Regions from separate parts of the Arthrobacter sp. I3 genome, predicted to be linked through region 2. Evidence: predicted binding sites of a transcription regulator. Region 2 holds the regulator's gene; each other region holds the start of a gene.
What was found. The regulator HrcA, encoded in region 2, represses chaperone genes, less so after heat shock. The targets are predictions, from matches to a motif close to TTNGCACTCGNNNNNNNCGAGTGCNAA.
Positions count from the first base shown of each region.

Region 1 (7,332 bases), on a different contig from region 2:
ACCAGAAGGCAGCCGGCTCCGCCCTGCAGCTGTTCCTGAACCTGGTCGGAATCGTCGTGGCCGCCGTCGGCGTCCTGCTGTTCTACCGGCTGGTGACCAGGCGGCTGGCACCGGACACCGCCCGCCAGCTGAGGCGCAGGGCGGACCGCTCCCAGCACTGACCCACGGGCGCCGCAGGTGCCCGCGACGGCCGGCAGTCCCGGGGAACGTCGGGCTTAGGGGCCGGGGAACGTCGGGCTTAGGGGCCCCATCCGGTCGCGGCGAGGAGCCTCTCGCTGAACATGGGGGCCATACTGGCCGCATAGCTCCGGCTGAGGTGGTTGTTGTCCAGGTAGACGTAGGTGTTGCCGACCGCGCCCGGGCATTCCGTGCCGGTGCAGATCAGGTCAGTCATGTCAACGAACGCGACGCCCGGCAGCTTGGCCTCGAGCGCGGCCAAGGGATTCGTTGCCGCAAGGAGGCCCTGCTCGCGCGGCCTGCAGTCCGGCGCGTCGGCACCCTTTGTCGCTACGCACTCTGCCATGTTGAAGGTAAAGCGTGGATTGTCCCGGAGGGCCACGACCTTGATGCCCTCGTCCGTCCAAGCCTTCGCAGTGGCTTCGAAGCCCGGGATCACGGTCTCCTGTGGCGACGACGGCGCCGCCTCAGTGCCCACGATGATGATGGCGTCCGGCGGGTTGTTCTTCACTTCCGATGCGACGGCCGCATTGAAATTGTCGCAATCCGCCGAGACGTGCTGCGGCGCTATGTTGGGTTTGCAGGCACCCTTGAGCATGGCGTAGAGCCGCCAGCCCTTCTCATCGCTGAGGGGAGCAATCGAGCCCAGCCATTGCTGTGCGTGGGAATCCCCGATCACGAGGACCTTTTTCGCTCCGGTGTCGGATTGGTTGTTCTGGAAACAGTCCTTCTGAAGGACCGGGTCCTGCGGCTGCAGGTCACCGGAGCACGAATTCGGGAGGCTGGCCCAGTCCTGCGGCAGCGTCTGCGGGGTGGGGAGCAGGACGGCGTTCGCGTCGGCCTGGTCCACAAAGCCCGGCGTCAGCGCCAAGGCGCCCGGGTTGTTCTTCGGGGCTTGGGCCAGGACTGCTTCGCTTTCGAGGTGCTGCTGGATCTGAATCCCGGCCAGCGGCACGGCGGCGGTGACCACGGCCACGCCGATGGCAACGAGGGCACGGCGCCGCCGCACCTCCGGCCACTGCCACTCACGCCAGGGCTTCTCAATGAAGCGGGTGGTGAGGTAGGCGAGCACCAGTGAAACAGTGACTATGACGGCGCCTGTGATCAGACCAGCCTTTTCCCTGTGCATCACGGCAAGGGCGATGACCAGAACCGGCCAGTGCCACAGGTACAGGGCATACGAAATGTCGCCCAGCCGGACCAGGGGCTTCGAACTCAGGATGCGGTCGACGCCCAGCTTGCTGCCCGACTGCCCGGCTGCGATGACACAGGCGGCCGCCAGGGTGGGCCAGAGCGCCACGAACCCGGGGAAGGAAGCCTGGACGTTGAGCAGGAGGCCGCAACTGAGCATGGCCACAATGCCCAGCCAGCCAAGCCCGACCCGCCAGGCCCGCGGAAGCCGCAGGGCAGGAAGGGCCAAAGCCACCAGCGTGCCCAGGGCAAACTCCCACAGCCGGGCCCAGGTGTCGAAGTACGCCTCCGTTTGGCTCGCCTGCGTGAAGACGATCGAGTAGAGCAGCGAAACAACGAAGATCACGGCGAAGATGTAGCACAGCAGCACGCGGTAGCGGAGCCTGAAGCGCTTGGCGGCGACCGCGGCCCCCACAAAAATGAGCGGCCACAGGATAAAGACCTGTCCCTGGATCGAAAGGGACCAGAAATGCTGGAAGGGGCTGGCCTGGCTGTGGTCCGCGGCGTAGTAGTTCGTCGCCTGGGTCTGCAGGAGCCAGTTCTCGGCATAGCCCAGCGAGGCCCAGCCCTGGTTGATGATTTCCATCCACCGGGTCCGGGGCAGGAAGAGGACCGTTGCGGCAAGGATGGCCACAAGGACGGTGACGGCGGCCGGGACGAGGCGCCGGAACAGGTGCAGCCAGTGCTTGATGAGGGCCATGGACCGGCCCTGCTCGTAGCGGCCCACGAACTGCAGCGTCATGAGGAAGGCCGAGATCAGCAGGAAAACGTCCACGCCGCCGGACACCCGGCCCAGCCAGATGTGATAGGTCATGACCATCAGCACGGCGAGGGACCGGAGTCCCTGGATTTCGGGCCTGAAGGTGGATTTTCGGCCGGACTTGGCTGCGGGATCGTGCCCCGCCGCGGCATTCTGCCGGGCAGGCCGGGGCAAGGTTCCTTGCTGTGTCATAGAACTACCCCTCAACCAGATAACCAAAGCCTCCATGTTACCAAAACGTAATTTTGATGGCCAATCGCCACGGTGGCCACTGATCCCCATTGAGGCATGCCAACGTGGGAGTTTCCAGTGAACCCGCGACGCTGGAGCGGCACCTGACGGGTTAACTCTGCCAGAATCACGGCAACTTGCGGCCACGAACACGGCAGAACGGCAGCAGTGACTCGACAGAAAAAGGGACGGCCCGGCAGATGCCGGACCGTCCCCCTGCGGGCAGAGCCTAGTGCTTGTGCCCTGCGTGCTCGTCTTCGTCAGCCGGCTTCTCCACCACGAGGGTTTCTGTGGTGAGGACCAGCGCCGCGATGGACGCCGCGTTGCGCAGAGCCGCACGCGTCACCTTCACGGGGTCGATAACGCCGGCGGCGATCAGGTCTTCGTATTCGCCGGACTTGGCGTTGAAGCCCTGGTTCACGGCGGATTCGGCGACCTTGGCAACGACGACATAGCCGTCGAAGCCGGCGTTCTGGGCGATCCAGCGCAGCGGCTGGGTCAGGGCGCGGCGGACAATGCCGACGGCGGCAGCCGCGTCACCTTCGAGGGCCTGAACGGCGGGGTCCTCGTCGAGCGCCTTCAGCGCGTGGATGAGGGCGGAGCCGCCGCCGGCCACAATGCCCTCTTCGAGGGCAGCGCGGGTGGAGGACACGGCGTCCTCGATGCGGTGCTTCTTTTCCTTCAGCTCAACCTCGGTGGCAGCGCCGACCTTGATCACGCCGATGCCGCCGGCCAGCTTGGCCAGGCGTTCCTGCAGCTTTTCCTTGTCCCAGTCCGAATCGGTGCGGGTCAGCTCGGCGCGCAGCTGGGCAACACGGGCGGCGACGTCCTCGGCCGAACCGGCGCCGTCGACGATCGTGGTGTTGTCCTTGGTGACCGTGATGCGGCGTGCGGTGCCGAGCACCTCAAGGCCAACGGTGTCCAGGCTCAGGCCCAGCTCCGCGGAGACAACCTGCGCACCGGTCAGGGTCGCGATGTCCTGCAGCATGGCCTTGCGGCGGTCACCGAAGCCCGGCGCCTTGACGGCGACGACGTTCAGCGTGCCGCGGATGCGGTTGACGATCAGCGTGGACAGGGCCTCGCCCTCGACGTCTTCGGCGATGATGAAGAGCGGCTTGGAGCTCTGCAGCGCCTTTTCCAGCAGCGGCAGGAAGTCCTGCACAGAGGAGATCTTGCCCTGGTTGATCAGGATCAGGGCGTCCTCGAGGACGGCCTCCTGGCGTTCCGCGTCAGTGACGAAGTACGGGGACAGGTAGCCCTTGTCGAACTGCATGCCCTCGGTCAGGACCAGCTCGGTCTGCGTGGTGGAGGACTCCTCGATGGTGATCACACCATCCTTGCCGACCTTGCCGAACGCCTCGGCCAGGAGCTCGCCGACCTCGTCGCTCTGGGCGGAGATTGCGGCCACGTTGGCAACCTGCGTGCCTTCAACCGGGCGCGCGTTCTCCAGCAGGCGGGCGGCAACGGCCTCGACCGAAACCTCGATGCCGCGCTTGATTTCGCCCGGTGCGGCGCCTGCCGCTACGTTGCGCAGGCCTTCCTTGACCAGGGCCTGGGCCAGAACGGTGGCGGTGGTGGTGCCGTCGCCGGCAACATCGTTGGTCTTGGTGGCGACCTCCTTGGCAAGCTGCGCGCCAAGGTTCTCGTAGGGGTCGTCCAGCTCGACTTCACGGGCGATGGTCACACCATCGTTGGTGATCGTGGGGGCGCCCCACTTCTTGTCCAGTACGACGTTGCGGCCGCGCGGGCCCAGCGTGACCTTGACGGTGTTGGCGAGCTTATCGATGCCGGCTTCAAGCGACCGGCGGGCAGCGTCGTTAAACGCAAGCTGCTTTGCCATGGTTTTGTCCTTTCAAGACAGAACCCCGCGCAACTGATCCGTTCATTGCGAAGGATCGGCTGCGCGGGGGTCCAAGAGAGTTACTTTACGACGATCGCCAGAACGTCGCGGGCGGAGAGTACGAGGTACTCGGTGCCGCCGGTCTTGACTTCGGTTCCGCCGTACTTGGAGTAGATGACGACGTCGCCGACGGCAACGTCAACGGGAACGCGGTTGCCGTTGTCATCGAAGCGGCCGGGGCCTACTGCAACAACTTCGCCTTCCTGCGGCTTCTCCTGCGCGGAGTCCGGGATAACCAGGCCGGAAGCCGTGGTCTGCTCGGCTTCGAGCGGGCGGACAACAATACGATCCTCAAGAGGCTTAATAGAGACCGACACTCGGACCTCTCCTTTTCGTCAGCAAATTCGTGGACTATGAAGCGGTGATGCCAAGGCGCACAGACCGTCGTCGCGGTGCCGGCAGCGTGCCTGGCGGAACGCGCTTCATGTGTTAGCACCCTCCTAGGGAGAGTGCTAATGACGACTCTATGTAAATGGTTAGCACTCGGTCAAGGCGAGTGCCAGAAATTCGTTCCGGGTGAACATTTTCCCTTGGGGGACATGCCCATTTTTTGTTGCGGCCAGAGGACACTTGGGCCTCATGCTCACTGCACGCGCTGAGCGATGGACATGCCCAACGGATACGGGCCGCCGGAGCGGAAATATCCAACGTGCGTGGGCTGTCCGGGAGGACATGCCCATTTTTTGCTGCGGCCAGAGGACACTTAGGCCTCATGCTCTGTGCCCCTGCTGAGCGATCGACGTGCCCTACGACGGCGGCCGGTCCAGAGGGCCATGCCCATTCTTTGTTGCGGCCAGAGGACATTTGGGCATCATGCTCTGTGCCCGTGCTGAGCGATGGACATGCCCAACATGCGTCGGCTACCCGGGAGGAAATGCCCACTCTTGAAGCTCAGCGGTGGACATACCCAACGGGTGCGGGCTGCCGGGGAGGACATGTCCATCCGCGGCGCAGGAGGCTGGGCATGTCCCGTGGCCCGTGGCCGTTGGCACTGCCTGGCGGTGCGGGCGCCTGCCCATTAGCCCGTCTATTCGCGCGCCTCCTGGCTGGCTACTGGTCTGCGAGGTCGTCGAAGTCCACGTCCTCGCCGTCGTCTTCGTCCGTGTTCTGGCCCTCGTCATTCCGGTGCCGGAACATCAGCACGGCGCCGGCGGCGGCCAGCAGAATGCCGGCGATGAGGAAGATGATGCCGCCGAGCCGGGCCGCGGCATAGGTCTCGCGGATGGCCCTGGCCTCGTCCGTAGCGTCCTGGACGTTCTTGCCGCCGACGGAATACACGGTGGCGTTGAAGGAATCGAGGAAGAAGATAATCACCAAAAGTGCGACGGACACGACGGCGATCACCGCTCCGGCGATCAGCGCCGGTTTTGCGTAGCGGGCCAGTCCCTGCGGGCGCCGGCGCTCCTGCCCGGCGTCGTCGTTGCCGACCGTGTCCTGCCCGGCCGTGTCCGCTGAGATGCTGTCGCCTGTGCCGCTGTCTTCCATGCCATCAAGCCTAGCCCCCGCCGTCCGGTCACATCGCGCCCGCGGACCTCAACTACGCTGGATGCCATGACTGACGCACCGCAGGAACATATTGCCCCGATCCTCACCCCCGAGGGCTGGGAGCTGCTGGCGTCGTTGGGCCCGTACCGCGAGGACGAGGCCTTCCGCCTCACGGCGTCGCTGCGCAAGGCCGGCCACTCCCCCGAACTGGTCTCGGCCGTGCTCACCCAGTCCCGGCTGCGGACCAAGGCCGAGGCCAAATTCGGCGAATTCGCCCGGCAGATGATTTTCACGAAGGCCGGTCTGGAACAGGCAACCCGGCTCACGGTGGCGGCACGGCACGCGCAGCGGTTCGCGGAGGCCGGGATCGGCCACGTCGCGGATCTCGGCTGCGGGCTCGGGGCGGACTCCATGGCCCTGGCATCCCTGGACCTGGTGGTCACGGCCGTGGAAATGGACGAGGCCACAGCCGCCTGCGCCACGATGAACCTGATCCCGTTCCGCAATGCCACAGTGGTCCATTCCGATGCCACGTCGGTATCGCTCGAGGGGGTCGACGGCGTCTGGCTCGACCCGGCCCGGCGCACGACGTCCACCTCGGGTACCAAACGGATCTGGGATCCGGAGGATTTCTCCCCGCCGCTGTCCTTCGTGGAGTCACTCGCCGGCTCCGGCCGCGCCGTCGGCGTGAAGATGGGACCGGGCATGCCGCACGATTCCGTGCCGGCCGGCTGCGAGGCGCAGTGGGTCTCCGTGGGCGGGGACGTGACCGAGGTGGCCCTGTGGTTCAACGCGGTGCGGCGTCCCGGGGTGCGGCGCGCGGCCCTCGTGCTCGGGCCCCTTGGTTCCGCTGAGCTCACCAGCGGCGAGGACTTCGGTGCCGGCCCGGTGGCGCCCGTGGGACCCGTGGAGGGGTACCTGTACGAGCCCGACGGCGCGGTGATCCGCGCTGGCCTGGTGGCCGACGTCGCCCTCCAGCTGGGCGGGCACCTCGTGGACGAGCACATCGCCTACATCTGCGCCCCGGAGCTGCATGACACCCCGTTCGCCAAGGCCTACAGGGTCCTGGAGGTGATGCCGTTCAACGTCAAGGCACTCAAGGCCTGGGTCAAGGATCAAGGCATCGGGGTCCTGGACATCAAGAAGCGCGGTATGGCTGTCACGCCCGAAGAGCTGCGCAAGCAGCTCCTGCCCGGCGGCAGCGCAAAGCACAAGGACAAGAAAGCAGCCACCCTGGTCCTCACCAGGATCGGTGAGGACCGGGTGGCCGTCTCGGTGGACCCCGTCTAGACCCGCCCGAGGGATCCCGTCGGCGCAGTGCCCGGCGGCGCAGTGCCCCGCCGCCGGATCTCAGCGAAGCGGCCGGGCAACTGGGCTACAGGGCTAGTGGGCCACTGGGCTACTGGGCCCGCGTGAAGTCCTCGGCTGCCCGGATTTGCTCGTCGGTCGGCCGGACGCCGGTGTACAGCACGAACTGCTCGAGCGCCTGGATCGTGGCGACCTCGGCTCCGGTGATCACGGTCTTGCCGGCCGCGCGGCCGGCCTTGATCAGCGGTGTCTCGGCCGGGAGCGCGACGACGTCGAACAC
Region 1 covers NZ_KI914908.1:111,070-118,401, forward strand. Annotated here, with positions in the region: gene Y706_RS0105225 (DUF389 domain-containing protein) at 1-161, shown strand, start outside; gene Y706_RS0105230 (acyltransferase family protein) at 239-2,320, opposite strand; gene groL (chaperonin GroEL) at 2,589-4,199, opposite strand; gene groES (co-chaperone GroES) at 4,280-4,576, opposite strand; gene Y706_RS23780 (hypothetical protein) at 5,310-5,744, opposite strand; gene Y706_RS0105250 (class I SAM-dependent methyltransferase) at 5,811-7,034, shown strand; gene Y706_RS0105255 (shikimate 5-dehydrogenase) at 7,144-7,332, opposite strand, start outside.
Region 1: groES (co-chaperone GroES) is a predicted target of HrcA. The motif match lies at 4,736-4,762, and genes of this name have one in related genera.

Region 2 (7,332 bases):
TCCCGGGATCGCCAGGCCGGCCTCCGGCCGGTGAGCGATCGGGCGGCCGTCAGCGGCCGGCGACGGCTACAAACGGATCATCACCGCGGAACGCGGGGCGTAAGAAGGGACAGCGGCATCAGGAAGCGTGGAGTTCAGCAGCCATCGGCGGGGCGCGTCCGCCGCGTCGCGCTGGCGTTGGCGCTGCCTGCCGTGCTCGTCCTGTCCGGCTGTGTGGCGACGCCGCAGAGCGGCATCACAAATTCCAGCAGCCCATCAGAGCTCATTCCCGCCCCGGCGTCGGGCGCCCCCACCACGAGCGCACCGCTCGAGACTGCCCAGACGTCGAACAAGGCTCCGGTGTATTGGATCGGCCGCGGCAACGACAACGCGTTTCTATACCGCGAGTTCCGCGACGTTCCGGATCAGGACAATCCCGTCACCCGCGCCCTGCGGGTCATGATGTCGCAGAAGCCATTGGACCCGGATTTTTTCACGCCCTGGCAAAATCCGAAGAAGCTGGCGACGTCGATTTCCGGCAAGAACGTCATCACGGTGGATGTCTCCGCTGATGCCTTCAACAGCAACGTGGATGCGGCCATGGCCGAGCGCGCCATCCAGCAGCTCGTCTACACGGCGACAGCTGCCGCGGCCAGCGCCGGCCTCATCGATGCCGGACAGCAGGTCCAGGTGGTTGTGCTGGTGGACGGTCACACCGACTACGTCGCCTTCAACCATGTCCGCCTGGGCGAGCCGACGTCCCGCAGCGCCGGGATGGTGGCACCAGTGTGGATCATTGATCCGCAGGAGGGCACGTCCGTGGCCGACGGTTCGGTCAAGATCAGTGGCCGCAGCACCGTCCAGGGCGGAAAGCTCCGCTGGGCGATCCTCAAGGTTGACGGCGACGGCGACAACGCCAAGACCGCGTATCTCAACGGCAGCGCCACGGCCTCGGCCGATGCAGCCCGGCCCGGGCTGTTCACCTTGTCCGTGAACCTCGGCCCGGGCAATTACGAGGTCCGGGTGTCCCAGGTGGACGCATCCGACAGCGCCAAGGAAGTATTCCAGGACACCCGCGGGTTCACGGTCAAATAGAAGTCACCTGGACAAGGCGTCACGTCAGCTGCGGCGACGGCTGCCGCAGGTCACCAACGGCCGAGGATGTCGCTGGCCAGCACAGTGGCGGCGGGCCCGGCCGTGGACGAACGCAGCACATGGTGCCCCAAAAGAGCCGTAACCGCGCCGGCGTCGCAAAGCCGGGTCACCTCCCGCGGGCTGATGCCGCCTTCCGGACCCACGATCAGCAGGACCTCACGGGATCCGGCATCGTCTGCCACAACCTCGCCGGGCCCATCACTTTCCAGCCAGGCCTCGAGTACCTGCCGGAGCGGGCGCACGGCGTCTTCGTGCAGGATGACGGCGAGGTCTGCCGCCGCTACGGCCGCCTGCAGCCCGGCGCCGTCGACGGCGGCCCGGACCTCGGGAATCCATGCCCGGCGCGCCTGCTTGGCAGCTGCCGTCACCACCGACTGCCACTTGGCATGCGCCTTCGCCGCCCGCTCGGCCTTCCACCGCACAATGGACCGCTCGGCCTGCCAGGGAATGACGGCGTCGATGCCCAACTCGGTCGCGGTCTCGGCCGCCAGTTCATCGCGGTCGCCCTTGGCCAGGGCCTGGACCAGGACCAGCCGTGTTGCGGGCCGTGGTTCCTCAGCCAGGTCCACGCATTCGACGGTCAGCTCCCCGGCAGCGACGGCTGTCACGGTGCCGGTCAGGCGCTTGCCGGCACCGTCCGCGATGTCGACGGCTTCGCCCACCCCGATCCGTTTGACGGTGACGGCGTGGCGGGCCTCGGTGCCCCCGAGGACGAAGGCCGAGCCGGGGACCTGCTGGTTCAGGGTGCCTGGGGCGGTGAAGAAGACCGGGTTACTCACCGCTACAGGTTACCGAGCCGGTCCCGCAGTTTGGCGAAGACGCCGCCGCTGGCCGCAAGCTTTCCTTCCGTGAGGTGCTCGCCACGGTGCTTGGCCAGCTGGCGGAGAAGTTCCTCCTGGACGTGATCGAGCTTGACCGGCGTTTCCACCTGCAGGTGCACCTTCAGATCGCCGCGGCCGTGGCCGCGCAGGTGCGTGACGCCGAGACCGCGAAGGGTGATGATCTCGCCGGACTGGGTGCCGGCCTTGACGTCGATTTCCTGCTGTCCGTCGAAGGTGTCGAGGGATATTTCGGTGCCGAGGGCGGCCGCCGTCATGGGAATGTTGAGGCTCGCGTGGAGGTCATCGCCCTCGCGCACGTAAGTGGCGTCGTTGTTGACCCTGATCTCCACGTACAGGTCCCCGGCGGGGCCGCCGGCGGGGCCGGCCTCGCCCTGGCCGGACAGCTGGATGCGGGTGCCGGTGGCCACGCCGGCCGGGACCTTGACGGTCAGGGAGCGGCGGCTGCGGATCCGGCCCTGGCCGCTGCATTCGTTGCACGGGTCCTTGATGACGGTGCCGAAGCCCTCGCAAGACCCGCAGGGGGCGGACGTCATGACCTGGCCCAGGATGGACCGCACGGCGCGCTGGACCTGACCGCTGCCGCCACAGATGTCGCAGCGGACCGGGTGGGTGCCCTCCCGGCAGCAGGATCCCTCGCAGGTGGGGCAGATGACGGCCGTGTCGACCTCGAGCTTTTTGTTCACGCCGAACACCGCATCGCGGAGGTCGATCCGGACGCTGATCAGCGCGTCCTGGCCGCGGCGGACCCGGGACGCCGGGCCGCCCTGGCCGCCACCGGCGCCGAAGAAGGTCTCGAAGATGTCCTGGAAGGCGAACCCCTGGCCCGAGTAGCTGCCGCCGCCGAACCCGTTGTCGGTGCCGTTCTCATTGCCGGTGGTGTCATAGACCCGGCGCTTCTGCGGATCGGAGAGGACCTCGTAGGCGTGCGTGACGGCCTTGAACCTGTCCGAGGCGTCCTCCCCGGGGTTCACATCCGGGTGCAGGGTCCGGGCCAGTTTCCGGTATGCCTTCTTGATCTCCTCCCCCGATGCGTCGCGGGAGACTCCAAGAACGTCGTAGTGGCTGCTCAAAGTGTGTATCTCTTCCTTGTTGTACTGCCTGTGGGGCACTGCCTGTGGGGCAAGAAGTCGTATTCGGTCCCGGGCCTGTCAGGGCCCCAGGATCCTCGAAAGGTAGCGGGCCACCGCTCGGACGGCGGCCATGGTGGTGGGATAGTCCATCCGGGTGGGCCCAAGCACTCCGACCTTGGCCGTGGCGTCCGGCCCGTAGGCGGTGGCCACGACCGAGGCCTCGGCGAGACCGTCGTAGGGATTTTCCCGGCCGATGCTGACGGTCACGCCGCGCGGGTCTTCGGCCATTTCGCTGAGCAGGCGGAGCATGACCACCTGTTCCTCGAGGGCCTCCAGCACGGGGCCGATGCTGAGCGGGAAGTCCACATTGGAGCGGGCCAGGTTAGCGGTGCCGGCCATGACCATGCGCTCTTCACGGCTGCTCGTAGCCAGGGCCTCAAGGCCGCGGGCCAGCGCCTGGGCTGCTCCGCGCCGCGCGGGCGGGCCACCGGCAATGACGGCGGGCAGCAGCTGCGGCATCAGGCTCAGCGGCTTACCGGAGAGGCTGGCCAGAAAACTGGTCCGCAATTCCGCCAGCGCGTCGTCGGGAATGTCCTGCCCGACGTCGATCACGCGCTGCTCCACCTTGCCGGTGTCCGCGATCAGAACCGCCAGCACTTTCCGGGGCGCCAGCAGCACGAACTCGATGTGCCGCACCCGGGCGCGGCTGAGCAGCGGATACTGCACGACGGCGACCTGGTTGGTCAGGTGCGAGAGGAGCCTCACGGTCCGGTCAAGGATGTCGTCGAGGTCCTCGGATCCTTCCAGCAGCGCCTGGATGGCCCGGCGCTCGGCCGGCGACAATGGCTTCACCGCTGAGATCTGGTCGACGAACAGCCGGTAGCCCTTGTCAGTGGGGATCCGGCCGGCACTCGTGTGCGGTGCCGTGATCAGGCCCTCGTCTTCCAGCGCCGCCATGTCATTTCGGATTGTGGCGCTCGAGACGCCGAGATGGTGCCGTTCAACGAGCGCTTTGGAACCAACGGGCTCACGCGAATGGACGTAGTCCTCCACGATGGCGCGCAGCACTTCGAGTTTGCGCGGTTCGCTCACGCTCCACCTCCAATCGACTGTCCCGCAGTCGGTGCCACCCCCCTCGTCCGGTCCGGGTCCACAAATGGTGCATGGACGGCCCGCCACAGGACAAGGGTTAGCACTCGACATGCCTAAGTGCTAACCAGTCTAATATGAGTCGCCGCGTTGTTAGCATTGGATTCGCTCCAGGCGTCGCCCGCGGGAACGCGATTCCCGTCACGTCGGCGCCGAGACCGTGGCAGCCGCTGCCGTTGCCGCGCCGTCGCGGTCCGGTTCCGGCCCCCGGAGAGTTCCACCGACCGCCGTACATTCCGAGTGCAAAGTAAGCGTGTAGAGATGTCGTACCAGAACTGGGGACCCCAGGACCTGTCCGCCCCCGCCAAGACCCAGTTGCCGGAAGTCCCGGTGGAACGCGGGATGGTCCTCGAGGAGGTCCAGTCCGGCTGGGTGGGCGCCGTCACCCGGGTGGAGAAATCCGGCGGCATGCACGTGGTGGCGCTGGAGGACCGGCGGGGCAAGTCGCGGTCCTTCCGCCTCGGCTTCGGCTTCCTCTTGGACGGCCAGCCCATCCGCCTGATGCCGCCGGCCCCGAAGAAAACCGCCCCGGCCGCCGGTGCCGGCCGCACGGCGTCGGGCTCGGTGCGGGTGGCGGGACAGCGTGCACAGGTGGCCAAGGCCAGCCGCATCTGGGTGGAAGGAAAGCACGACGCCGAACTGGTGGAGAAAGTGTGGGGCGATGACCTCAGGGTGGAGGGCATCGTCGTCGAGCCCCTGCACGGCATTGACGACCTCGCGGCCGCCGTGGCGGACTTCGGCCCGGGCCCTGGCCGGCGCCTCGGCGTGCTGGTAGACCACTTGGTGGCCGACTCCAAGGAGTCGCGGATCGCCGACGCCGTCATGGCCTCACCGGGCGCCGCCGGCAACGTCCTGATTGTGGGGCACCCTTACGTGGACGTGTGGCAGGCCATCCGGCCCGCGGTCCTGGGGATCGAGCAGTGGCCCGTGATCCCCCGCGGCACGGACTGGAAGACCGGGATCCTGATGGCTTTCGGCTGGCCCCACTCCACAAAGGAGGACATCGGCCTCGGCTGGCAGAAACTCCTGGGGGCTGTCCGCAGCTACGCTGATCTGGAGGCGTCGCTGCTCGGCCGCGTGGAAGAGGTCATTGACTTCCTCACCGTGCCCTAGTCCGCCGCGGCGGCCGCCCCTGATCTCCATTTCCGGGCCCGAGCAAGTATTCTTGAAACGGCGGCCGCGCTTCCGGTGCGGTCCCGGCTATTTCAGGCACAACCCAGGCAGCAACGCATCACCGCAATCCGAAGGGCTACACCGTGGCAGATAACGCACGCGAACACACGGGCAATCAGGCTGGCCATGGCCAGCCCCCGTACCATGGCGTTCCGGCAAACGCGCTGCCGCTGACGGCCAGCGAGGACCGCCAGTGGGCCACGCTCGCGCACTTCGGCGGCATCCTGGGCTGCGTGCCGTCGCTGCTGATCTACCTCATCTTCAAGGACCGCGGCCCGTTCACGGCACAGGAATCCAAGGAAGCCCTCAATTTCACGCTGCCGCCGACGCTCGCCGCAGTGCTGGCCAATTTGCTGGTCTTCATCCCGGTGGTGGGCAACCTCTTCGCCGTGCTCGCCACGGTGATCTGGATCGCCGTGACGTGCTTCTCGGTGGCGGCCGGCATCCACGTCAACCGCGGCCAGCCGCACCGTTACGAGTTCAACCTGCGCTGGATCAAATAGCCGGCCCGGACCCAAGCAAGAGAGCCGGCCGCCGCCCGTCAGGGGCAGCGGCCGGCTCTCTTTTGTGCGGCAGGGTGTTGTGGCCGCTGATGCGGCAGCCAACTTGTGGAGGCTTTGCCGGGCAGACTAGTCCGGCAGGATCCTGCGGACGACGGCGTCAGCCAGCAGCCGCCCCTTAAGCGTGAGAATGAGGCGGCCTTTGAAAGCCGCCGCGGGGTCCACGAGGCCGTCCGCGATCAGCCCTGCGACAGCGTGCCTGCCGGTGTCCCCCAGGCCCCCGAGGCTTGGGATGTCGAGTCCGGAATTGAGCCGGGCCTCGAGCATGACCCGTTCCACGTTGCGGGTTTCGGAGTCCAGCGTTTCGCGTCCGGCGGCGGGTGAAGCGCCGGCGCCGAGGCGGTTGGCGTAGGCGGTGGGGTGCTTGACGTTCCACCAGCGGACGCCGCCCACGTGCGAGTGTGCCCCGGGCCCGATGCCCCACCAGTCGTCCCCGCGCCAGTAGGCGAGGTTGTGCCGGCAGGCCTGTTCGGGGGTGCGGGACCAGTTGCTGACCTCGTACCAGTTGAGCCCGGCGGCGGAAATCAGTTCGTCGGCGAGTTCGTACTTGGCGGCGTGGTCGTCGTCGTCGATTTCCGGCACTTCGCCACGGCGGATCTGCGCGGCAAGCTTGGTGCCGTCTTCAACGATCAGGGCATAGGCGCTGATGTGGTCGGGGGCGTAGGACAGTGCGGTCTCGAGCGAGTAGCGCCAGTCCTCCAGCGACTCCCCCGGCGTCCCGTATATGAGGTCGAGGCTGACCGAGAGCCCGGCATTACGCGCCCACTGCACCACCTCGGGCACCCGGCTGGGCGTGTGGGTGCGGTCCAGGACCTTCAGGACGTGCGGTACGGCCGACTGCATGCCGAACGAAACGCGGGTGAACCCGGCGTCGGCCAGCAGCTGCAGGGATGCGGGCGTGACGGAATCGGGGTTCGCCTCGGTGGTCACCTCGGCGCCGGGCTGCAGTCCCCAGGCGTCGATCGCGGCGGTGAGGATGCGCGCCAGGTCCTCCGCCGGCAGCAGCGTGGGGGTTCCGCCGCCGAAGAAAACCGTGCTGAGGGGACGGTCGGGCAGGCCGCTGCCCTTCAGGGCCGCGGCGGCGAACTCCACTTCCGCGATCGCGGTGGCGGCGTAGGCGTCCTGGGAGGCCCCGCCGCCCAGCTCGGTGGCGGTGTAGGTGTTGAAATCGCAGTACCCGCAGCGGACCGCGCAGAACGGGATGTGCACGTACAGCCCAAAAGCGCGCTGATCGGCGCCCTCGCCCGCCTGGGCGGGCAGCAGCCCGTCTGCCGGCGCCGGGTCGCCCAGGGGAAGAACGCTAGGCACGGGCCCGGCCTGCCGATACTGCAGCAACAGTCATTACCTGCACCGTTACTTCTTGGCCTTGTCCTTGGACTCGTCCGTTGTCAGCGCGGCGATGAA
Region 2 covers NZ_KI914927.1:8,246-15,577, reverse strand. Annotated here, with positions in the region: gene Y706_RS0111460 (GerMN domain-containing protein) at 193-1,074, shown strand; gene Y706_RS0111455 (16S rRNA (uracil(1498)-N(3))-methyltransferase) at 1,125-1,913, opposite strand; gene dnaJ (molecular chaperone DnaJ) at 1,916-3,046, opposite strand; gene hrcA (heat-inducible transcriptional repressor HrcA) at 3,125-4,138, opposite strand; gene Y706_RS0111440 (DUF3097 domain-containing protein) at 4,457-5,308, shown strand; gene Y706_RS0111435 (DUF4870 domain-containing protein) at 5,452-5,871, shown strand; gene hemW (radical SAM family heme chaperone HemW) at 5,998-7,236, opposite strand; gene lepA (translation elongation factor 4) at 7,282-7,332, opposite strand, start outside.

Region 3 (7,332 bases), on a different contig from region 2:
CGCCCATGTCGTCGCCGCCGCCCATCGGGGCGCCACCCTTCTCGGGCTTGTCGGCTACAACGGCCTCGGTGGTGAGGAACAGGCCGGCGATGGAAGCCGCGTTCTGCAGGGCAGAGCGGGTTACCTTGACCGGGTCGTTGATGCCGGCGGCCAGCAGGTCGACGTACTCGCCGGTGGCGGCGTTGAGGCCGTGGCCTGCGGGCAGGCCGCGGACCTTGTCCACGACGACGCCGGGCTCGAGGCCGGCGTTGAAGGCGATCTGCTTCAGCGGGGCGTCGATGGCAACGCGGACGATGTTCGCGCCCGTTGCTTCGTCACCGGAGAGCTGCAGGTTCGCGAATGCCTTGGCGCCGGCCTGGATCAGGGCAACGCCACCGCCGGCGACGATGCCCTCTTCGACAGCAGCCTTGGCGTTGCGGACGGCGTCCTCAATGCGGTGCTTGCGTTCCTTGAGCTCGACCTCGGTTGCGGCGCCGGCCTTGATGACTGCAACGCCGCCGGCCAGCTTGGCCAGGCGCTCCTGCAGCTTCTCGCGGTCGTAGTCGGAATCGGAGTTCTCGATCTCGGCGCGGATCTGGGACACGCGGCCGGCGATCTGGTCGGCGTCGCCTGCACCCTCGACGATGGTGGTCTCGTCCTTGGTGACAACAACCTTGCGGGCCTTGCCAAGGAGTTCGAGTCCGGCGGTCTCAAGCTTGAGGCCGACTTCCTCGGAGATGACCTGGCCACCGGTGAGGATGGCGATGTCGGCCAGCTGCGCCTTGCGGCGGTCGCCGAAGCCCGGAGCCTTGACGGCGACGGACTTGAAGGTGCCACGGATCTTGTTGACGATCAGGGTGGCCAGGGCCTCGCCCTCGATGTCTTCGGCAATGATCAGCAGCGGCTTGTTGGACTGCATGACCTTTTCCAGGACAGCAACCAGTTCCTTGACGTTGGAGATCTTGGAGTTGACGATCAGGATGTACGGATCCTCAAGGACCGTTTCCTGGCGCTCGGCGTCGGTGACGAAGTAGGCGGAGATGTAGCCCTTGTCGAAGCGCATGCCTTCGGTCAGCTCCAGCTCGAGGCCGAACGTGTTCGACTCCTCGACGGTGATGACGCCTTCCTTGCCGACCTTGTCGAGGGCTTCGGCGATCAGGGCGCCGATCTCGTTGTCGCCGGCGGAGATGGACGCGGTGGCGGCGATCTCTTCCTTGGTCTCGATTTCCTTGGCGGAGGCCAGGAGCTCGATGGTGACCGCGTCAACAGCCTTCTCGATGCCGCGCTTGAGGGACAGCGGGTCAGCGCCGGCCGCGACGTTGCGCAGGCCTTCCTTGACCAGGGCCTGTGCCAGCACGGTTGCGGTGGTGGTGCCGTCGCCTGCGACGTCATCCGTCTTCTTGGCAACTTCCTTGACCAGCTCGGCGCCGATCTTTTCGTAGGGATCGTCCAGCTCGATCTCCTTGGCGATGGAAACACCATCGTTGGTGATCGTGGGGGCGCCCCACTTCTTTTCGAGGACGACGTTGCGTCCCCGCGGGCCGAGGGTGACCTTGACGGCGTCGGCGAGGATGTTCAGGCCCCGCTCAAGACCGCGGCGTGCCTCTTCATCAAATGCAATGATCTTGGCCATAACGGCAGTAGTCCTTTCGGGACAGTCGTTAAGAATGAACCTTCGCTGTGGTGCCCGCGACGGACGATCCCTACCCTGCGGCCTCTGTATGCCGCCGGGTCCGGGATCTCACCCCAGCAAGGTGTTTCTTTAGCTCCTGGACCGGCTGCCCCACTTCGCGGCCGGGCGGACCGGGCGTCGTGTTAGCAGTCAGTGCGCTGGAGTGCTAAATCAATAATTAGCACTCCCCCGGGGAGAGTGCAAGCAGTGGCCGGCCCGAACCGGCCGCCACGCGGGCACAATACGCTACGAGCGATCAGCCGCCGCTGCTGCTCGCGGCTTCCGTGCCGTCCACCGTGGGCAGGTTGTCCTCGCCGTAAGTCGAAACCATATAGTTCGATTCGGTGATGTCGCCGTGGGCATCAAAGTTGATCCGTCCGGACCGGCCGTCGTAGTCGGGCCGCTGGCCTGCCCGGAGGACGCCGACGCAGTCCTTGTAGCTCGTGCATGACTTGCTGGGCGGCTGGCTGCCGCCGGCCCCGGTTCCGCCTGCCGCGGGCGTTCCGCCGGAGACCGCGACGAGGGACGCTGCGATGGAGGTCCCGGCATCGTCCTCTGCTGCGGCGGCGGCGACGGCGGCCAGGACGAGGGCGTCGTACGTCTCGGCGGCGAACACCATGTCCTTCAGCCCGGGATCAACGGCCAAGAGGTCCGCCTGGAAGGCGGCGGAGGGAAACACGCCGGGCAGAATCCCGCGTGCACCATCGAGCGCCCGGGCGCCCAGGCCAGAGCCGTACTTGCTGACTGCTCCGTCGCTGAGGACCAGCTTCTTGCCGGCGAGTCCGGCGTTGTTCAGCTCGGCGATGGCGCCCTGTGCGCCGTCGCGCGAGACCAGGATGACGGCGTCGGGGTTGGCGGCCTTTGCGGCGGCGACAGCCTGCTGCGCCTGGCCGGGGGTGAACTCCACGTCCGCCACGACTTCCAGTCCGGACTGTTTCGCCGCACCGCCGACGGCGGCGGCGACGTCTTTGCCGTAGTCGCCTTCCTCATGCAGCACCGCCAGGGTCCTGGCGCCGCCGTCTTTGACCAGTTTGGCGAGGACGGAGGCCTGGGCGGTGTCGGCGGCCGAGGTGCGGAAATAGTAGCCGCCGCTCTTGTAGTTGCTGAGCGCGGCGGCGGTGTTGGCCGGGGAGATCACGGCCACCTTGGCGTTGGCCAGCACGTCGATGGCGGCCGGGGCACGGCTGGAATCGGTCGGGCCGATCACGACGTCGGCCTTGGCGGCAACCAGCGCTTTCGCCTGGGCTGCGGCGTCCGTGCTGATGGTTTCCGGCAGCAGCTCCACCGGTTTGCCTTTGTGCCCGCCGGCAGCGTTGATCTCCTTGACGGCAAGTTTGGCCGCCGCGAGCTCGGAAGCGTTGAGGAAGTTCTGCTTGCCGGTGTTGTCCAGGATCAGGCCGATGCGCAGGGTGCCGTCACCGCTGGCGTCCGCGCTGGCCACGCGGGCGCTGCCCGCGGGGCCCAGGCAGCCCGTCAGGGCCAGGGCCGCTACTGTGCCCGCCGCCAGGGCGCGGCCCAACGGCAAATGTCCTCCGCGGCGCCCGGCCGCGTTCCTTGGGGCGTTCGTGACGGCAGCCAGTACCACTAGGCGGGCCGGACGCTTTCGGCCTGCGGGCCCTTTTCGCCCTCGCCGACTTCCAGTTCCACACGCTGGCCCTCGTCCAGGGCGCGGTAGCCTTCCCCGACGATCGCGGACCAGTGCACGAAGACGTCGTTCTCGGAACCGTCCACGGAGATGAAGCCGTAGCCCTTTTCGGCGTTGAACCATTTGACGGTTCCCAGTGCCATGGTGTCCACACTTTCAGCTAGCTTGCGTGCGGCCCATCTCGATGTGCGCCGCGGACTGCGAAGAGAAATCCGCAGATACTGTACCCACAGCGTCCCCCAGGAACGCCGGCGGCGGGCAGGGCCGCCGCCTAATAGTTATTGAGGCGTAACCGGATTGGCTACTGGTAGCCGGGGCCGAGCACGACGACAAGGGGCATGTTGAACTCGGCAGAGTCCACGAGGGTGTCCACGCCGAGGAGGGCTCCGAGTGCCTCCGCATTGTCCTTCTGCTCGATGCCGCTGTAGAAGATCACCGACGTCTGTTGCGGGACACCGCCCCAGTTGCCTGTCTCGCCCAGGACCCAGCCGTCGGAGGTGACGGTGCCGCCGACGCGGGTGGCTAGGCCGGCGGTGGTGGTCGCGTTGTAGATCGTCACCGGCTGCGTCTTGTCGACAGCGGCGGCTGTGGCGCTCGGCGTAGCTGACGGCGAAGCCGCCGGCGCGGCGGCGTCCGTGCCGACCGGCTCCGGGCTCGTCGGCGTCGGACTGGGGCTCACGGTGCTCGTGGCGGACGGGCTGCTGCTGGCAGATGCGGACGCGCTGCCACCGGCGGTCACGGCCGCGGCCTGGCCTGCGGAGAAGCCGAGCTTCGGCAGGATCAGGAAGGCCACCAGGCCGATGGCCAGGGCTACGCAGCCGGCCGCCAGGATCGGCGCCAGGCTCCGCCGCCGCGATGCCGCGACGGCCCGGTGGACTCCCTGCCGGGCAGAGGTCTCCGGGACCCGATCAAATTCATCCCGAGCGTATTTGGTCATGGTAAAACGACGTCCTTGCTGATTTCATACGGGGTGCCCGAGCCGGAACGGACGCAACAGGACGTGCACATCCGGCTGCTCGTGACGCGACTTTACGAGTCTGTTCCCAGACGACGGGCAGTGCGGGCACGTTGGCGTGATGTACGTAGTCTACGCAATCTCTTGACCAGCATGGGATCGTGGGCCAGCGCATCCTCGGTATCGATGAGGGCATTGAGGATCTGGTAGTAGTGCGTGGCGGACAGATCGAACAGCTCACGGATGGCCTGTTCCTTGGCCCCGGCGTACTTCCACCATTGCCGTTCCAAGGCCAGCATCTGCTGGTCGCGGGCGCTCAGCGCAGACTCCGCCGACACCCCGTCCGGACTCGCGCCGGCGGTTGGGAAGACAGCAGAATCCCCCGCGAGCACGTGCTCTTGCGCTGTTTCGGCCACGACACACTCCCTGGCTGATTCCAAAAAACCTGGCTGGATCCGGTAAAAAGTCAGTCCCCATGCTACGGCCGAATGACAGGGTTGTCATTCGGGCGGGCGCAGAAACGGGCCGCAGCTGGGGAAGAATGGGTGCTGTGTTTGATGCCGAGTCTGACCCCGCCAGTGAACCCGACGCGCTGTTCGAGCTGGAGCCCGCAGCCGCGGACACCCTCAGCTTCGCGGACCTGGCCCGCCGGCCGCTGGGCGCGCTGGTTGCTCCGGACTGGGCGGAGCCGCTGGCGCCGGTGGAGGCGCAGTTGCGCGAAGCCCTCGCCTTTGTCGCGGGCGAAGTGGCCGCCGGGCATGGTGTACTGCCCTCGCCGGCAAACCTGCTGCGGGCTTTCCGGCAGCCCCTGGCCGGCGTCCGCGTGCTGGTGGTGGGCCAGGACCCGTATCCGACGCCGGGGCACGCCGTGGGGTTGTCCTTCGCCGTGGACGGCGCCACCCGGCCGATCCCCCGCAGCCTGGCAAACATCTACAAGGAACTTCAGGCCGATCTCGGCTTCCCCCCGCGCGTCCACGGGGACCTCAGCCACTGGGCTGACCAAGGCGTACTGCTGCTCAACAGGGTGCTCAGCGTCCGTGCCGGCGCGGCGGGCTCGCACCGGAACAAAGGCTGGGAGGCCGTGACGGCGGCGGCCATCCGGGCCGTCGCCGGCCGCTCGTCCGTATCCGGTGCGGGCCATGCCCCCCTGGTGGCGATCCTGTGGGGGAAGGATGCCGAGTCCGTGCGGCCGCTGCTGGGGTCCGCCGCCGTGATCGCCAGCGCCCACCCCAGCCCGTTATCGGCCTCGCGCGGCTTCTTCGGGTCCCGGCCCTTCAGCCGGGCCAACGCCCTGCTGCTGGAACAAGGCAACGGCACGGTCGACTGGGAGCTTCCGCCGTTGCCGTAACAGGCCTCCGCGCAATGCTCCCGCCGGGGGTTCTTGGTTAGGCTTAGCTGCATGACATCCGTCCCCGCAGCCACCACCGCCACCCGGAACTCGCGCCCCCAGACCGATCTGACGGTCCTGCGCAGGGAGCAGCTCTCCCCGCACATGGTCCGGATCATCGCCGGGGGCCCTGGCTTCGCCGGGTTCGTCAACAACGACTATGTGGACCGGTACGTCAAGATCGTCTTTCCGCAACCCGGCGTCGAATACCCGGATCCGCTGGATTTGTGGGCCATCCGGGAAACCATGCCGCGCAGTCAGTGGCCGCACACCCGGACCTATACGGTCCGCTGGGTGGACCCGGCGGCGCAGGAACTGGCCATTGACTTTGTGATCCACGGCGACGAGGGGCTCGCCGGCCCCTGGGCGGCTTCGGCCCAGCCCGGCGATCGACTGACTTTCACCGGCCCCGGCGGCGGGTACAACCCGGATCCGGCCGCGGATTGGTACCTGTTTGCCGGCGATGAATCAGCGTTGCCGGCCATCGGCGCCGCGATCGAATCCCTGCCGGAGGATGCCCGCGGCCTCGCCCTGCTCGAAGTGGACAGCGACGCCGACGTCCAGGCCATCGCCGGGCCGGCCGGCGTCGAACTGCGCTGGCTGCTGCGCGGGGGCGCCCCCGCCGGTGAGAGCGAACTGCTGGTCACGGCGGTCCGCGACGCCGAGTGGCCCGAGGGCCGGGTGCAGGTCTTTGCCCACGGCGAGCGGGGCTACATGAAGGGCCTCCGGGACGTGTTCTACGTGCAGCGCGGGCTGGAGCGGGCCCAGGTGTCACTCTCCGGCTACTGGGCCAAGGGCCGGGTGGAGGACGACTTCCAGGCGGAGAAGAAGCTCCCGATCGGCAAGATCTAACGGCGCAAGATCTAACGGCGCAAGATCTGACGGCACAAGATCTAGCAGAGCGAGATTTGGCGCTGCGGAGTTTCCCCACCTTTGCCACCACGACGCCGGGACACGCCGGCGCGGCGGGCTGACACGCCGTCGCGTCCCGGCAAAAGTGGGGAAACCCGGCGCCTTAGGGGAGCCGACGGGCATTCCTCGCAAGATCTAGCGGCGGCGGGCCCTGCGCCGTTCGTTGCTCGCCAGGCTCCGCGTCAGGGGCCGCGCCAGGGTGTCGCCGAGCACGATGCCCGCAGCGACACCGAGCACGATGGCCCCGGCGTTGAGCATCCCGCCGGCGCCCATGAGAATCTCCGATTCCTCGATGGTCAATACATACATCGACCGGAATATAGTGAGTCCGGGGAGCAGAATCAGGGCGGCGGGAACGGCCACCACCAGCTGTGGGGCGCCCATCCGGAGGGCCACGACGCGGGCCAGCAGGCCGATCACCACGGCAGCGAGGGCCGGGGCGAAGCGGGATCCGATGCCCAGGGCGTCGCCGCCGATGAGGACCAGGTAGCCCACCACCCCCACGGCCGCCGTCGGCAGCAGCAGCTTCCAGCTGGTCTGTTCCGTGATGCCGATCATCAGCACCGCGATGGCGATCAGGATGACGATCACCCACAAGTCATACTTGGGCGGGAATGTTTTGGTGACGTCTATGGGATCCATGCCGGTCATGTCCCCCACGACGAACCCGACGGCGATGCCGGCGACCAGCGCCCCGAAAGTCAGCATGGTGGACAGGAACCGGCCGGCCGCCGTGACGGGGAAGCCGTTGATCGCATCCTGCACCGAGGACACCAGGCGTC
Region 3 covers NZ_KI914930.1:31,773-39,104, forward strand. Annotated here, with positions in the region: gene groL (chaperonin GroEL) at 1-1,612, opposite strand, end outside; gene Y706_RS0113270 (ABC transporter substrate-binding protein) at 1,908-3,176, opposite strand; gene Y706_RS0113275 (cold-shock protein) at 3,236-3,439, opposite strand; gene Y706_RS0113280 (LytR C-terminal domain-containing protein) at 3,598-4,233, opposite strand; gene Y706_RS0113285 (DUF3263 domain-containing protein) at 4,326-4,589, opposite strand; gene Y706_RS0113290 (uracil-DNA glycosylase) at 4,793-5,599, shown strand; gene Y706_RS0113295 (siderophore-interacting protein) at 5,651-6,490, shown strand; gene Y706_RS0113300 (threonine/serine exporter family protein) at 6,686-7,332, opposite strand, start outside.
Region 3: groL (chaperonin GroEL) is a predicted target of HrcA. The motif match lies at 1,795-1,821, and genes of this name have one in related genera.